2 regions of the Metabacillus sp. Hm71 genome follow, and region 2 is predicted to be linked to the other one. Evidence: riboswitches for the same ligand, from Rfam matches in the RefSeq annotation. Region 2 holds a riboswitch; the other holds the start of a gene.

Region 1 (7,944 bases), 2.8 Mb from region 2:
GTAATTAATAGAGAAGCCATTCGCCTTATTTACTCAAGGTGAATGGCTTCTTTTTTATACATATGAAAAGTCATTATATACTTATTCTTTGTCAATTCTTGCTACAGTTTTGCAAATAATACATAATGAATGGAAATGCTATTATCTGTCTTGCGCTATTTATAGTATAATAATGGAGGTTAAGTAAACGTTGGAAAGGTGGAATCACATGCTGAAATTATCTATTTCTTTCATCATAATTATTTATGTGTTTATTTCACCTGTTCTTCAGATAAAGGGCCATTTGACTGATGATGATTTGGAAAAAGAATTTCTTTCTATTATTTCTGAACTGGAGATAGAAGCTTCCAAATTAGCGGTGTTTAAAGAAATGAAAGTGACAAAGATGTTGACTGCATTTCATAGTAATGAAAAAAACGTCGCTATACATCTAATAGGAATGGATCAAATCTTACATAACTTAATCGACTATTTTCCTCATGATAAGTCCTTTCTCATTGTGAAGAAATACCAATCAAATTATCTCAGCTAACTATTGATTATCAATATTTGAAGGTAATGATTTATCATAATGAAGGTAGGAGATTTTAAACAATGGTTAAAAAAAATCGCATCGTCGCATTTTTTATATTTCTTGTCGTTTTTTCAAGCATCATGCTGGCGACTTCTAAGGACATCTTAAACAATATTAAATTAGGCCTTGATCTGCAGGGTGGTTTTGAAATTCTCTATGAGGTGAAACCTGCAAAAGAAGGACAGGTGATTGACCAAAAAGCACTTGCAGCAACTGCAGAAGCTTTAGATAAACGGGTAAACATTTTAGGTGTGAGTGAGCCTAATATCCAAATTGAAGGTGAAAATCGCATTCGGGTTCAATTAGCAGGTGTTGAGGATCAAAATGAGGCAAGAGAGATTTTATCAACAGAAGCAAACCTGTCTTTTCGTGATGCAAATGATCGTCTCATGATGGATGGTTCTGATCTTGCCGAAGGAGGAGCAGAACAAACCTTTGATGAGAATGGTAAGCCAAGTGTTTCAATAAAATTAAAAAGTGCTGATAAATTTCGTGATGTAACCCAGCAAATTGTTGATCTCACTCCAAACAACGTTTTAGTAATTTGGCTGGACTTCGAAGAAGGCAAGGACTCTTTTGCTAAAGAAAGTGCGAAGCCGGAACCAAAATACATTTCAGCACCAGTTGTAAACCAGGTTTTTAATCAAAATACGGTATCCATTGTAGGGGATTTTACGATAGACGAAGCAAAAAATTTAGCAGACATTTTAAATGCTGGTGCGCTGCCTGTTAAACTTGATGAAATCTATTCCACTTCAGTAGGTGCTTCATTTGGTGAACAAGCAATGGATAAAACAGTATTTGCAGGTATTATTGGCGTACTGGCAGTTTATCTCTTTATGATTTTTTACTATCGTTTTCCCGGCTTTATTGCCACGATCACCTTGACCATTTACAGTTATTTGACTGTTCTCGTTTTTGATTGGATGAACGTCGTTTTAACACTGCCTGGTATTGCAGCGCTTATTTTAGGTGTTGGTATGGCGGTAGATGCTAATATCATCACATATGAACGAATAAGAGAGGAAATTAAAGTTGGCAAATCAATGCAAGCTGCGTTTAAAGCGGGGAATCAAAGCTCGTTTTCTGCCGTTACCGATGCAAACTTAACAACGCTTTTAGCTTCTGCTGTTCTTTTCTTTTATGGGACAAGTTCGGTAAAAGGGTTTGCGACAAGCTTAATCATTGGGATACTCGGAAGCTTTTTGACCAACGTCTATCTGTCAAGATGGTTGCTTGGCCTATGGGTGAATAGTAGAATTTTCAATAAAAAACCTGGTTGGTTTGGGGTTAAGCAAAAAGAAATACATGATATATCCGAAAACTTTGATACTCTTGATCTTCCTACTAAATTTGATCGTTTTGATTTTGTAAAGCATCGTAAAAAGTTCTTTGCTTTTTCAGGAATCATCCTGCTGTTAGGGATCATATGCCTATTCGTGCTTCGTTTGAATCTAGGCATTGACTTTACAAGCGGGACAAGAGTGGAGCTGCTTTCTGATAAACCTCTAAATACGGAGTTGGTTGCAGCTGAGCTTGAAGAAATTGAACTGCCGACAGATGATATCGTCATTTCAGGAGAAGAAAGCAATTTAGCGGTTGCAAGATATAAAGGAATCCTTTCAAAATCAGAAATCGCAACGTTAAAGAGCCACTTTAGCAAGGAATTAGGGGCAGAGCCAAATGTCAGCAGTGTGACGCCGACTGTTGGTAAAGAGCTGGCCAAAAATGCTTTGACCGCATTGCTTATTTCTGTTGTAGGATTGATTATTTTTGTCACCTTCCGCTTTGAACTTCGAATGGCTGTTTCAGCCGTCATCGCGCTTTTATATGCAACATTTTTTGTCATTCCATTCTTTAGTGTTACGGGTCTGGAAGTAGATATCACGTTTATTGCAGCGCTTTTAACGGTTGTCGGCTATTCAATTAACGATACAATTGTCACCTTTGACCGCATGCGTGAAAATATGCAAAGAAGAAGGTATTTGAAGACATATGAGGATATCGTTGATGTCGTCAATACAAGTTTACGACAAACATTGGGGCGTTCTGTTAACACCGTTTTAATGGTTGCGATCACTGTTCTTTCGCTGCTGATCTTTGGAAGCGAGGCGATTCGACCGTTTTCAATTGCATTATTAGTTGGTTTGATCGTTGGAACTTACTCTTCTATTTTTATCGCTGCTCAGCTTTGGGTAGAGTGGAAGCATAAGGAATTGAAGAAGAAAGGTGTTATTAAGACCTTTAAAGAAAAACGTGTGTATTCAGATGAACCACAAGTGTAAGCTGCGATGCTAGAATAAAAAAGGTTAGATCAGGCACAGAGGTGAGTAAACCTCTGTGTATTTTTTAAAGGTAAGAAAGTATAAAATTTTGTACTTAGTTTTAGTGTCTAGCTCCACTAGGGTCTAGCCACTCATGAATTGAAGGCAAAGAACGCCTTCTATTCATGAGCGCCTTATTTGCCCTAGGCTGATCAAGGCGCTTGCGCTTTTCTTAAAAGGTAAGAAAGTATAAATTTTCAACTTAGTTTTGGTGTCTAGCTCCAGGCGCCATCGGCTCGAGGTCATAAGTCAAACAGGAATTGAAGGTAAAGAACACCTTCTATTCCTGTTCGCCTTATGCTTGTCCCCGATAGGCGGGCGCCTTACGCTTTTCTTATGAGGAGATTGGGTTATTTACCTTCATTACCATCTTCTCTTATTGCCTCATTATGATCTTCTATTGGCTGGGGATGTCCATATAGCAGGTTAATTTCTCTTGCCACCTCATTTAAAAACTCGTCCGATAATAAGAGCTTCTTTTCCTTTGACATGTCATTCACCCTTTACTCGTTTTACCTATCATTATCATTGACGTTTTCATCATGAATATTCCAGGCTCATTTTTTATGTTCAACAAGAAAAAATTACGATTAGGTATTTACATAGCAAAATCTTAGGAGTATGATAATCATCAGTTTCATAATTCAAATCGCTTAATCCATTAGGAACGGGGGACCCATTTTTTATGTGGATCTATGATCCTCTTGGGGTGAATCCTTAATAGGTAGGGATACTCTTTTGTCCCGAACCCGACAGCTAACTCCGTAAGCGTTATGAGAGGAAGGTGGAGCTGGTGTGACAGACAAAATGAATGTCCACAAGGCTATTAACGGTGCCTTTGTGGGCTTTTTGGCGTTCCTAAAAAAGATATAAATTGATCTTATTGAAGGCTTATATCCCTGAATGGGGGGAATATAAGCGTGTAATCAAAAAAACGTGGTGGTGCAAGAAATGGTATCTACGGTAAAAAGAATCTTAATAGGTCGCCCCTTAAAGTCAACAGAATTAGGGGAACAAAAACTGAATAAGAAGAAAGCTCTGGCTATTTTATCTTCTGATGCTTTATCATCTGTTGCATATGGGCCAGAACAAATTTTGCTTGTTTTAATGACAATAAGTGCCGTTGCCTTTTGGTACTCAATCCCAATCGCAATTGGCGTATTATTTCTCTTATTGGCGCTCATATTGTCCTATCGGCAAATTATTTTTGCCTATCCGCACGGAGGCGGGGCATATGTCGTTTCACGGGAGAATCTTGGAGTGAATCCAGGGCTCGTTGCAGGCGGTTCGTTATTGGTTGACTATATTCTGACTGTGGCAGTTAGTGTGTCGGCAGGAACAGATGCGATTACTTCCGCTTTTCCAGCCTTACATTCATACAATGTCATCATTGCGTGTTTACTTGTTGTGTTTTTAACTATCTTGAATTTAAGAGGGGTTACTGAATCAGCTTCCTTTTTAGCCTATCCAGTTTACTTATTTGTTTTCGCTTTGTTTGTCTTAATTGGAGTAGGCTTATATCAGATTGTGACTGGTCATGTCTCACCAGAGCTTCATGCACCTGTTGGTTCGCCGGTTACTGGTATAACCTTGTTTTTGCTGCTTAGAGCATTTGCGTCAGGTTGTTCTGCTTTAACTGGTGTAGAAGCGATTTCGAATGCGATCCCCAATTTTAAGGACCCAGCTCCGAATAATGCAGCGAAAACACTGACAGCAATGGGGGTATTGCTCGCGATATTATTTTCAGGTATTGTGTATTTAGCCTATTATTATGGCATAACGCCAAAAGCAGAGGAAACGGTTGTTTCACAAATAGCATCAGAAACATTTGGAAGGAATTTCATGTATTTCTTCATTCAAGGAACAACAGCTATGATTCTTATTCTAGCGGCAAATACCGGTTATTCTGCTTTCCCTCTATTGGCTTTTAATCTTGCAAAGGATAAATATTTGGCAAGAATGTTTACCATTAGAGGAGATCGCTTAGGGTATTCTAATGGTATCATATTTCTTGGAGTGGCTTCCATTCTTTTGATTATCGCCTTTAGAGGACATACTGAGCAATTAATTCCGCTCTATGCAGTTGGTGTATTCATACCATTTACCTTATCTCAAACAGGGATGCTGGTTAAATGGATTCGTGAAAAGCCTGATGGCTGGGTGGTAAAGCTGACAATTAACTTTGTCGGGGCATTCATTAGCTTTTTAGTTATGATGACGTTCTTTATCACTAAATTTGGCCAGGTGTGGTCTGTGTTGGTTTTCCTGCCAATTCTTGTGTTCATTTTTCATCGGGTGAAAAAGCACTATGACGCAGTAGGAAACCAATTAAGAATCACAACATGTGAACCAGTTAAACCAATTGAGGGAAATGTGATTATTGTTCCAGTCGCAGGAATTACTCATGTTGTAGAGAATTCATTAAATTATGCGCAATCTTTAAATGCTGACCAAATCATTGCTGTTTATGTTTCGTTTGAACGAAAGGATGAAAAAACCTTTGAACAGAAATGGGAAAAATGGCAGCCGGATATTCGGCTAGTGACATTACACTCATATTACAGAAGCATCATCCAGCCGCTATCAAAATTTATTGATACAGTGGAACATAAAGCAGATGAGTCAAATTATCGGGTTACGGTGTTAATCCCGCAATTTATTCCGAAGAAAAGATGGCACTATATTCTTCATAATCAGTCAAGCTTGTTAATTCGGGCTGTCCTTTTGTATAGGAAAGATGTTGTAGTTACTACAGTTCCTTATCACCTAAAGGAATAGGATTCATTTCTGTTAACTTATTCCATTAACCTTACTTGATTAAAATGTTCAACCTAAAAGGAATAGCGAAAAACCTTCTATCTTAAAGGATATGAAGGTTTTTCATTTTTTAAAATGAGAATCATTCTGAAGAAACAGAATATTAGAGCTTTTTTTCAAATGATTGACCATCGGAAAATGATTTGCTATTCTCGAAATCTAGTAAATTAAATATCGATAAAATCCTCATCGCTATCCCGGTGAGGTAGAGGTTGCGACAATTAAGAGTAGTTCTTACTGAGATCTGGTGGGATCGTTGAAGGAGATACAAAAGGAATTGTTGCCGAAGCAAGTATAGACCACACATCTATTCCTGCTGGGACTGCACTGAAAAAGTGCAGGACTGTCATAGATTGTTTCTATGGAGAGCTATAACGGGATAGGGAGCGGGTTTTTTGTGAAAAACGCGTAGAGTATGAATCTATGCGTTTTTTTTATAAAAAGGTAAGTATAATATTTTAACCTAGTTTTAGTGTCTAGTTCCAGGCGCCATCGGCTCTAGGGTCTAGTCAAATAGGAATTGAAGGTAAAGAACACCTTCTATTCCTATTTGCCTTATGCTTGTCGCCGAATGCTTAGCGCCTTGCGCTTTTCTTATATAATTTATCAATTCGGAGGAATTCTTATGATAGACAAAAAATGGGGGCTTTTAGTTTTGACCTCCTTAGTAGTTGGAAATATGGTAGGCTCGGGCATCTTTATGCTTCCAAGCACACTTGCACAGACAGCAAGTCCTTTAGGGGTAACCTTTGCATGGATCATTACCGGGCTGGGTGTTTTGATGATTGCCCTTGTCTTTGGTAAGTTAGCAATCCGCAGGCCTGATTTAACAGCTGGGCCTCAAAGCTATGCACGTGAATTATTTGCATCAAAGAATAAGGGAAATGTTGCCGGTTTTGGTATGGTTTGGGGATATTGGATCGCAAATTGGATAAGTAACGTTGCGATTATTACAAGCTTTGCAGGCTATCTATCTACTTTCTTTCCTATCATGAGCAACCCATCCATTTTGTTTACAATTGGAAACCAAGATGTTGAATTAGGGAGACTTGTGACATTTATTGTTTGTACCCTGTTACTATGGGGAACACATTTCATTTTGGTAACGAACCTAAATGTTGGAGGAAAAGTAAATGTTGTAGCAACTTCTACAAAAATTATTGGCTTTGTTTTATTTATTGTCGCAGCGCTTTTTGCATTTCAATCCTCAAATTTAGGAGATTTATATTCACCTGTTGTAGATGCTAATGGACAAACACATGGATTATCCAGTCAAATCAATTTAGCGATGATTTCGACCCTATGGGCATTTGTTGGGATTGAGTCTGCTGTGATCTTATCTGGACGGGCAAAATCTCAACGCGATGTCAGCCGCGCAACTATTATTGGCTTGTTTATCGCGTTAACGATCTATATAGGAATTACATTACTGATCATGGGCGTTTTACCGCAGGAGGTATTAAAAGCTTCTGACAAACCATTCGTAGATGCGCTTTCTGTTATGATTGGCGACATGGGTGCAACCGTTATGGCCATCCTTGCGATTGTTTCATTGCTTGGCTCGACAATCGGTTGGATCCTTCTAAGTGCTGAAGTGCCTTATCAAGCGGCAAAAAAAGGAACTTTTCCAAGCTTTTTTGCCAAGGTAAATAAGAAAGGAAGCCCGGTTCGTGCTTTAACCGTTACAAATGCTATGTCGCAAATTTTTATTCTTTCCGTCATTTCAGGTACGATTAGTGAGGCATATACATTTTTGACAACTTCTGCAACACTGGCCTATCTTATTCCTTATTTTGTTTCAGCGTTATTCTTCTTAAAGCTTGTGATAAAAGGAGAAACATATGATCGTATAGCAGGTTCTAGATGGTTCGACGGTTTGATTGCAGTTTTAGCACTTATCTATTCGGTATGGGTTATTAAATCAGGAATCTCAGATTTAACGACATTTTCGTTGGGAATTGGATTATTTCTAGCAGGTATTATTATTTATCCGTTTGTAAATCGTAAAAAAACTAACAGTCAAGTTGGTCATGAAGCCGAATAACCAACGATTTTAGATTAACCAATATCGCGTCTATTATTTTTGCGAAAAAATAAAATTTAATATAATATAAATAGTTGGGATTGATGTAAACTAGATTTAGATAGGAGGAATCAATTTGAAAAGAATTGGGCTAGCTTGGCAAATTCTTATTGGACTCATCCTCGGAATTATTGTAGGAGCCATTT
Region 2 (7,944 bases):
ATTCCCCTCCAAATTTAACCGAATCTGCCAGTAATATAATCTTCCGTTCTCCTATCTTTTGGCATCGAAAAGATCACATCTGTTGCATCATATTCGACAATTTCACCATTTAAGAAAAATGCTGTTTTATCAGATACACGTGCAGCTTGTTGCATATTATGAGTAACAATCACAATGGTATAATCTTTTTTCATGTGTGCAATCAATTCTTCTACTTTTAACGTGGAGATTGGATCTAATGCTGAAGTAGGCTCATCCATTAGAATAATTTCAGGCTTCATCGCAATCGCACGTGCAATACAAACACGCTGCTGCTGACCACCTGATAGCCCTAACGCCGATGTTTTTAGACGATCCTTCACTTCATCCCAGATTGCCGCACCACGTAAGCTTTCTTCAACAATCTTATTTAATTCATGTTTATTTTTTATCCCTTGCATCCGGGGGCCATATGCTACATTATCGTAAATACTCATCGGAAATAGGTTTGCTTTTTGAAAGACCATACCTACCTTTGTTCTTAATTTTATGACGTCATTGGTTTGGTAGATATTTTCGTTATCAATGATAATATTGCCGTTAATCTTCACGCCATCAATTAAATCGTTCATACGGTTTAGTGTTCGTAAGAATGTTGATTTACCGCAGCCAGAAGGACCAATTAAGGCTGTAACTTCCTTCTCTTGTATATCCAATGATACTTGATAAAGGGCTTGTTTTTCTCCATAAAACAAATCCAAATCTCTTACACTAATTTTCGCTGTACCATCTGATTGCTGCTGCATATCTGCCTTTCCCTTCTTTACAGGATTACGTTCAAACATTGTTATCGTCATAACATTCACCTCATTTAATAATCAGCTTTATTTAATTTCTTTGATATAAACGTCGCTGAAAGGTTCAAAACCAATATGATCACAATTAAGACAATCCCAACTGCCGCTGCCAGTTCAATGTCCCCAGACTCCTGTGTAACCAAATAAGAATGAACGGTTAATGTTCTCGCGGATGAGAAGATGCTGTCTGGCATCGCTGCCACCGTACCAGCTGTTAAAAATATCGCAGCTGATTCACCAACAATTCTTCCAATGGAGAGAATAATTCCAGATAGGATACCAGGCATTGCGCTTGGCAAAATGACTTTATATAAAGTTTGCAGCTTAGTCGTTCCCAAAGCCAGAGAGCCTTCTCGATACGAATGAGGGACGGTTTTTAATGATTCTTCAGTCGTTCGGATAATGACAGGCAATACGATAATGGTCAATGTCAATGAGGCAGCGATAATAGACATGCCCAATTTTAAAGTGGTCACAAAAAAGACTGCCCCGAATAAACCATAAATAATTGATGGGATTCCTGTTAAGCTTTCTGTTGCAAAACGGATCACTTTTACCAATCTCCCCTGTTTGGCGTACTCTTGCAAGTATACAGCAGCCAAAATCCCGATTGGGGTCGCAATTAATAATGAGATGGCAATTGTATAGATTGTCGTAACAACCATCGGCCAAATGCCGCCATCTCCCGTAGGAGAATAATCACCTAAAATAAAATCGATGTTTATCAATCGATATCCCTTATAAAATATATAACCAACAATGGTAACTAGAACGGCAACAGTCAAGAAAGCTGATAGCCAAAGCAGTCCACGCAATAAGTTATCTTTAACCTTTCTCAACTTACTTACCACCTTTCGCACTTATTTTTGCTAATACAAAATTCAACAATAGGATAAAAGAGAATAAAACAATCCCTGTGGCAAACAGCATTTCTTGATGTGTTCCAAATGCATATCCCATTTCTAATGCAATATTAGTTGTTAATGGACGAATACTATCTGTTATGCTAGTAGGTATAATTAAACTGTTTCCTGCTACCAATATGACAGCCATTGTCTCACCGATCGCTCTTCCCAAGCCTAAAACGATCGCAGCCATAATTCCTGACTTAGCTGCCGGGACAACGACTTTAAAAATAGTCCCTATTTGAGAAGCCCCAAGTGCTAAAGACCCTTCACGATATGTTTTTGGAACTGCCCGAATGGCTGTTTCAGCTACAGTAACAATCGTTGGAAGCATCATAATAGCAAGAACAAGAATAACGGCAATCAAGCTTTGTCCTTTCGCTAAGTTCAAATTATTTTGCAAAAATGGGACAATGATGGCAAGGCCGAATACACCATATAAAACCGACGGGATACCTGCTAACAACTGCACAGCTGGCGAGATGATTTTTGCGATGCTTTTTGGCGCGATTTCTGCTAAGAATATTGCTGTAAATAAGCCGATAGGGACTCCAATGATTAATGCACCAATTGTGGCATAGATGGATGCCACAATCATTGGTAATATCCCAAATTTGTCTTCACTTGGTACCCAATCCACTCCGAAAATAAAGTCTATAAAATTATATCCCTTTGCCATAAATGGCAGTGAGCCTTTATAAAAGACAAATCCAATGATTAACAATAAACTGAAAACTGAAAGAAGTGCACAAATCAGAAATATTCTTGCTGATACCTTCTCCAGTAAGTACTTCCTTTTATTTGATTTTCCAATAACCTCTTGTTTTTCAACAGGTAGGCGTGGCATACGTCATTCCTCCAAGATCATGATTACACCTGATGTTTATGCTTAACACATCACTATTACATCAGTGAAATGGTCATTATTTTACTGGTATAGCTCCTGATTCTGCTACAATGGCTTGTCCCTCTGCACTTAAAATATATTCAATGAATTGTTGTCCGGCATCCGTTAATTGGCCATCCTTGTGGACAAACAAAAATGGACGGGATAAACGATATTTTTGCTGAAGAACATTCTCTGCTGTTGCCTCGACTCCATTTATTTTTACGGTTGAAATAGAGGGATCAATATATTCAAAGGAAATAAACCCTACTGCATACTTATTGGTTGCTACAGTTGTTTTAATATTACCGTTACCGCTCGCAATGATTGAACTTTTCACTAATTCGCCTGAAGAATATCCGACTATTTCCTGAAATGCATCACGCGAACCTGAGCCATCCTCCCGGGAAACAACCACAATTTCCATATCATCTCCCCCAAGCTCTTTCCAATTCGTCACCTTACCAGTAAAAATATCCTTTACTTGTTCCATCGTAAGATTTTCAACCTTATTACTAGGATGAGTTACCACGACAATTCCATCATAAGCAATGATTGTCTCTATTAGTCCACTAGCTTTTTCCTCTTCTTTCAAATCACGCGAAGACATTCCAATCTCTGACACACCGCTTATCGCATTTGTAATACCAGCAGATGAACCGATCTGATTGATCTCTATATTAACCTCATTTTTTTCCTTATATTTTTCTGCAATTTTTTCAGCTAGAGGTCCTACAGATGTAGATCCCGAAATAGCAATTGTATCTGAACTATTATTAGTAGATGATTCTGATTCATGATTACTATTATTACATGCCGATAAAACGACAACTAAGAATAGTACCAATAAGCTGATCGTTGACTTACTCTTAAACGTCATTTTCAAACCTCCAAGATGTTCTATTGGCAACTTCTTTCTTTCATGTTTTTATTAACCCAACATTAAGAATAAACACGTTTTGTAAATGTTTTATGGGTTTTTTGTAAAGGTTTTGTAAATTTATTAATCATGGGTAAATTTGGTTAAGGTAGTGTTAATAAATATCAAACTAATAGAGGTAAATTCATCTCATTTCTTTCACAACTTGGCCATCCACTTTATGACCCGCTAAATATCAACTCTTTTGGCTGTACAATAAAAAAATGCCAGGTTCATAACTTTACCTGGCATTTGGAATCAATATGAAATAACACTTATTAACCGTACAACACTTGAAGGCTCGAGTTCTTGTTTATTCAATACTTGCAAAATTGGCCAAGTCGTCTCTGTTACCAATAACAACTAATAGATCTCCTTTGTTAAGAGTCATATCTGGTGAAGGAGATATGATAATTTCCTCTTCCCTGACAATGGCAATGACACTAACATTATATTTAGCACGAATGTTAAGTTCCTTTAAACTTTTTTCCGCCATTTTTGAAGGAATCATAATTTCCTCTATATTGTATTCTTTTGACAGTTCGATGTAATTCAGCATATTAGGTGATAGGAGCTGGTTAGCCACTCTTTCCCCCATATCCCTTTCAGGATAGATAATCCAATCAGCGCCAATACGTTCTAAAACCTTTCCATGACGCTTGCTTAATGCTTTGGCGATCACTTTTTTTACGCCCAGGTCCTTAAGAAGCATAACCGTTAAGATACTGGATTGCATATCATCCCCGATCGCTACGATGACACAATCAAAATTGCGAATCCCAATTGAAGTGAGTGCTTTCTCTTCAGTAGAATCTGCTACGACAGCATGGGTTACATATAATTCTGCATCCTCAACTCTTTCTTCATTTATATCAATTCCTAAAACTTCTTGTCCTGCTTCATTTAACCGTCTTGCTATACTTGTTCCAAACCTGCCAAGGCCAATTACTGCGTATTGTTTTATAACCAAAATCAATCACTCCTGAATGTTAATGAATTATCCAATCATAAGATTTCCTTTTGGATGACGAAAAGCTTCTGATGTACGTCTCTTCGTAATGGCAAACCCAAGGGTTAAAGGACCCAATCTCCCTGCAAACATAGTCAAAATAATAATGATGCGACCAATAGGTGAAAGCTCAGGAGTTAATCCCATTGATAAACCAACAGTACCAAATGCAGAGGCAGCTTCAAATAGATACATAATGAAATTTTGCCCCTTATCGGTAATACTCAATAAAAGAGTAACAATAATCACAATGATTAAACCACTGATGGCAATGGTAAATGCTTTTAATATGGTTTCAATCACAATGCGCCGTTTAAATAAAACAACATCCTCTTTTCCTTTAATTTGGGACCAGAAAGTTGCCATTAATACAGCAAATGTCGTAATTTTAATCCCACCGGCAGTAGATCCTGAACCAGCTCCGATAAACATTAGCAGGATTGTCAGGAATAAAGTAGAATGTGTTAAATCGGCTATTGGCAGCGTATTTGAACCAGCAGTTCTTGGAGTAACCGCATGGAACAATGCTCCTAAAAATTTACCGAACTCGGATAAAGGACCTAAAGTTTTAGCATTTCCATATTCAAATAGAAAGATTAGTATCGTTGAACCCAATGTTAGAATGAGTGTAGTAACCAATACCACCTTTGTATGGATAGATAACCGTCGTGTTTCACGATACTCATAAATTTCGTTCATGACTATAAACCCTAAACCACCTAACGTAATCATCGCACAAACAGTAATAACCACAATTGGGTCGTCAACATAAGCCGTTAAGCTGCGATATTCTCCCATTAAATCAAAGCCAGCATTATTGAAATTAGAGATGGCATGAAAAAAGCCATAATACATTGCTTTTCCGACCGGCATATCGAAAGAAAAGCGAATCGATAAAATCATTCCTCCTATCCCTTCAATTAATGCAGTAAAAATCAAGATTCGTTTTACCAACTTTACAATTCCAGCCAGGTGGATATTATTAAATGCCTCTTTCAATAATAACCTTTCTTTTAATGAGATTTTTTTTCCTAACAAAAGAAAGAAAAATGTTGCAAAGGTCATAAACCCTAATCCGCCAATTTGAATAAGGGTTAGAATGACCAACTCCCCAAAGGTTGAAAATGTATCACCCGTATCAACCACAACAAGACCTGTCACACATGTTGCTGATGTCGCAGTAAATAAAGCATCCAGAAACGGGAGACCACTTTGATCTTCTGTAGCAATAGGTAGCGTCAATAATAATGCTCCTATCATAATAACAACAGCAAAGCCCAATACAAGGATTTTAGGTGGATTAAGAAAGTCTTTCGTTTTATTCATTTTTTTCTCCTAATTGGTTAAATAAATTTGAAATTACTCTTAATATCTCCATAAAGGATGTAACTATTGATAATTAATTTACAAAAAGACAGGGAGCATCCACATTAAATCTAAGATGTTACAGGGTAGCAATATTGACATTTCTTCTTCACCGCCATCTGAAATTAAGGCAAAATAAATAGACCTACGTATGTTTAAAGATACTAATTTGTTCTTTTAACACAACAAAAAAGCCTCCTTAAATAGGCGGTCTTATGACCTCCTCCGCTTTAGCCGACGAAGTTAGCTGACGGGTAGGATGGCGAAAGAGTCTCTCATCCCTTCTGCACATGCAGAATTAACCCCAAAATAATGGGTCCTCCGTTCTCAGATTCCCTGAGATTTGGCCGATATAAAGTTTGAAATTTATGTAAATCATTCTACGCCTGTAAGATCATCTTTGTAAATACGTAAAAAGAACAAATTATCACCAAAACAATCCAAATCTATTCATATACCACAAATTTTATTGCTATATCTCAATCTAGCGCATTAATTCTTCGTTTTTTTTAAATTTATTATCATTTTGTAAAAATTAATCATATTCCATTGACAAAATGCTTAATTGGACATTATGATAACACCAAGTTTCAAACAAATGAAGTAAAAGGTAAGCAATCAGAGGATTCCTAAACATCTACTTTATTTTTTCCATTAGAATAACAGATTATTATATTATAAACATAATAGGTACTGAATACCCTTTACTAAAATGCTTTAAACTTGCATGTTGATTTCAGCTAAGTGAATTAATAATTAACATTGATTAATAAAAAATGAATTTATTATTTTTTTAAAGGTGGATATTATGGAGAAAACATCTTATCGATTTGTCATTAATGCAATTGGCAAAGGTGGAGAAACATATTATACTCATTGTCAGGATAAATACGCTTTGAAGAAATGGATAAAAGAACACGAAAATGATCTCATAATGGATGAGCTAAAGATTACGGATAAAAATAGACATCCATTATTAAAGTTTTTCCCTTTCGATAAGTTAAAATAAGGATCATCTCAAAACATTTTATAAAAAGACCGGTCAACATAATATTTACAGAGAATAAAAAGCTCAACCCCTTGTTTCAAAAGGATTTGAGCTTTTTCCTATCTCTCCTCTGCTCATAATTTAAACCCAATTAAATAATAGATTTTATTTTTTTCCAAAAGGTTCAAAATACATATGTTTATCATGACTTTACTACCAATTTATACCATGAAGTCGTTGTTAACCTAAATTAATTTAGTAGCTAATAAAATAATTCGATATTAAATAATTCTGTGGTGGATGTCTAAGGACATAAAGGCTTTATATATATTTCTTTCACAATAATGCGTTATTGGAGATCAGAAATTAGTTTGGATCATTGATTGGTTAGTTAGAAGCTTATTTAGAAAAGAACAAAAGCGGAAGTGTCTTGATTCCTTCAGGCAATAAGACGACTTGGAATAGAAGGCGCTCTTTGCCTTCTATTCCAAATTGGCTAGACCATATAGAGGGGCTAGGCGCTGAATGATTAGTCCCTTTTTTATAATCTTATTGAATTAAGGTGCAGGTAGATCAATTAGTTTTATTCCATTTAATGGCCCGTTTATTGGACAATATCACCAAGAATAAATGAATCCTTTATCCAAAATTAGTTACATAATGAGAGTATCATTATCGGACACAACATAAAGTTAATGAAAAAAAAGATGCACACTTCATATAGTAGATATTCATCTTCTTTTTTGTTTGAAGGGTATATTTGTCAACAGCCCCGGCTAAAAGATCCTTTTATAATGCTTATTGAACTATCTAATAACAGGTTGGTTAATAGTGCCATACTGAGAAAAACATGACGTTTTAAAGTGGCTCCTCTACCACCGTAAAATCAACTCGAACCTTCTGACATCTTCCTCAAACCATACAGGAAAATGTTTTTCGTTGGAGTCAATTAAATAAAGAGGTATTTGTTTCCCAATTTCCTCCTGGGCGTGCCATATAATCATCAGGGTTGTAAAATTCATCTTCTTCCCATAAG

The links. Region 2 has a riboswitch for cyclic di-AMP ahead of ACSVDH_RS06535 (TrkH family potassium uptake protein). Riboswitches for the same ligand answer to the same signal wherever they lie in the genome.
Region 1: linked by a shared signal. The riboswitch ahead of kimA (potassium transporter KimA) and the one ahead of ACSVDH_RS06535 (TrkH family potassium uptake protein) in region 2 are both predicted to bind cyclic di-AMP.

What each region holds. Positions count from the first base shown of each region.
Region 1 is NZ_CM200278.1:4,664,007-4,671,950, reverse strand. It holds gene ACSVDH_RS23025 (manganese-dependent inorganic pyrophosphatase) at 1-4, shown strand, start outside; gene ACSVDH_RS23020 (hypothetical protein) at 209-532, shown strand; gene secDF (protein translocase subunit SecDF) at 595-2,859, shown strand; gene ACSVDH_RS23010 (bacitracin ABC transporter ATP-binding protein) at 3,249-3,389, opposite strand; cyclic di-AMP (ydaO/yuaA leader) riboswitch at 3,539-3,683, shown strand; gene kimA (potassium transporter KimA) at 3,850-5,676, shown strand; lysine riboswitch at 5,914-6,095, shown strand; gene ACSVDH_RS23000 (amino acid permease) at 6,341-7,759, shown strand; gene ACSVDH_RS22995 (cation:dicarboxylate symporter family transporter) at 7,875-7,944, shown strand, end outside.
Region 2 is NZ_CM200278.1:1,309,373-1,317,316, reverse strand. It holds gene pstB (phosphate ABC transporter ATP-binding protein PstB) at 15-785, opposite strand; gene pstA (phosphate ABC transporter permease PstA) at 851-1,675, opposite strand; gene pstC (phosphate ABC transporter permease subunit PstC) at 1,677-2,588, opposite strand; gene ACSVDH_RS06545 (phosphate ABC transporter substrate-binding protein) at 2,665-3,507, opposite strand; gene ACSVDH_RS06540 (potassium channel family protein) at 3,860-4,516, opposite strand; gene ACSVDH_RS06535 (TrkH family potassium uptake protein) at 4,544-5,881, opposite strand; cyclic di-AMP (ydaO/yuaA leader) riboswitch at 6,139-6,279, opposite strand; gene ACSVDH_RS06530 (hypothetical protein) at 6,729-6,929, shown strand; gene ACSVDH_RS06525 (hypothetical protein) at 7,854-7,944, opposite strand, start outside.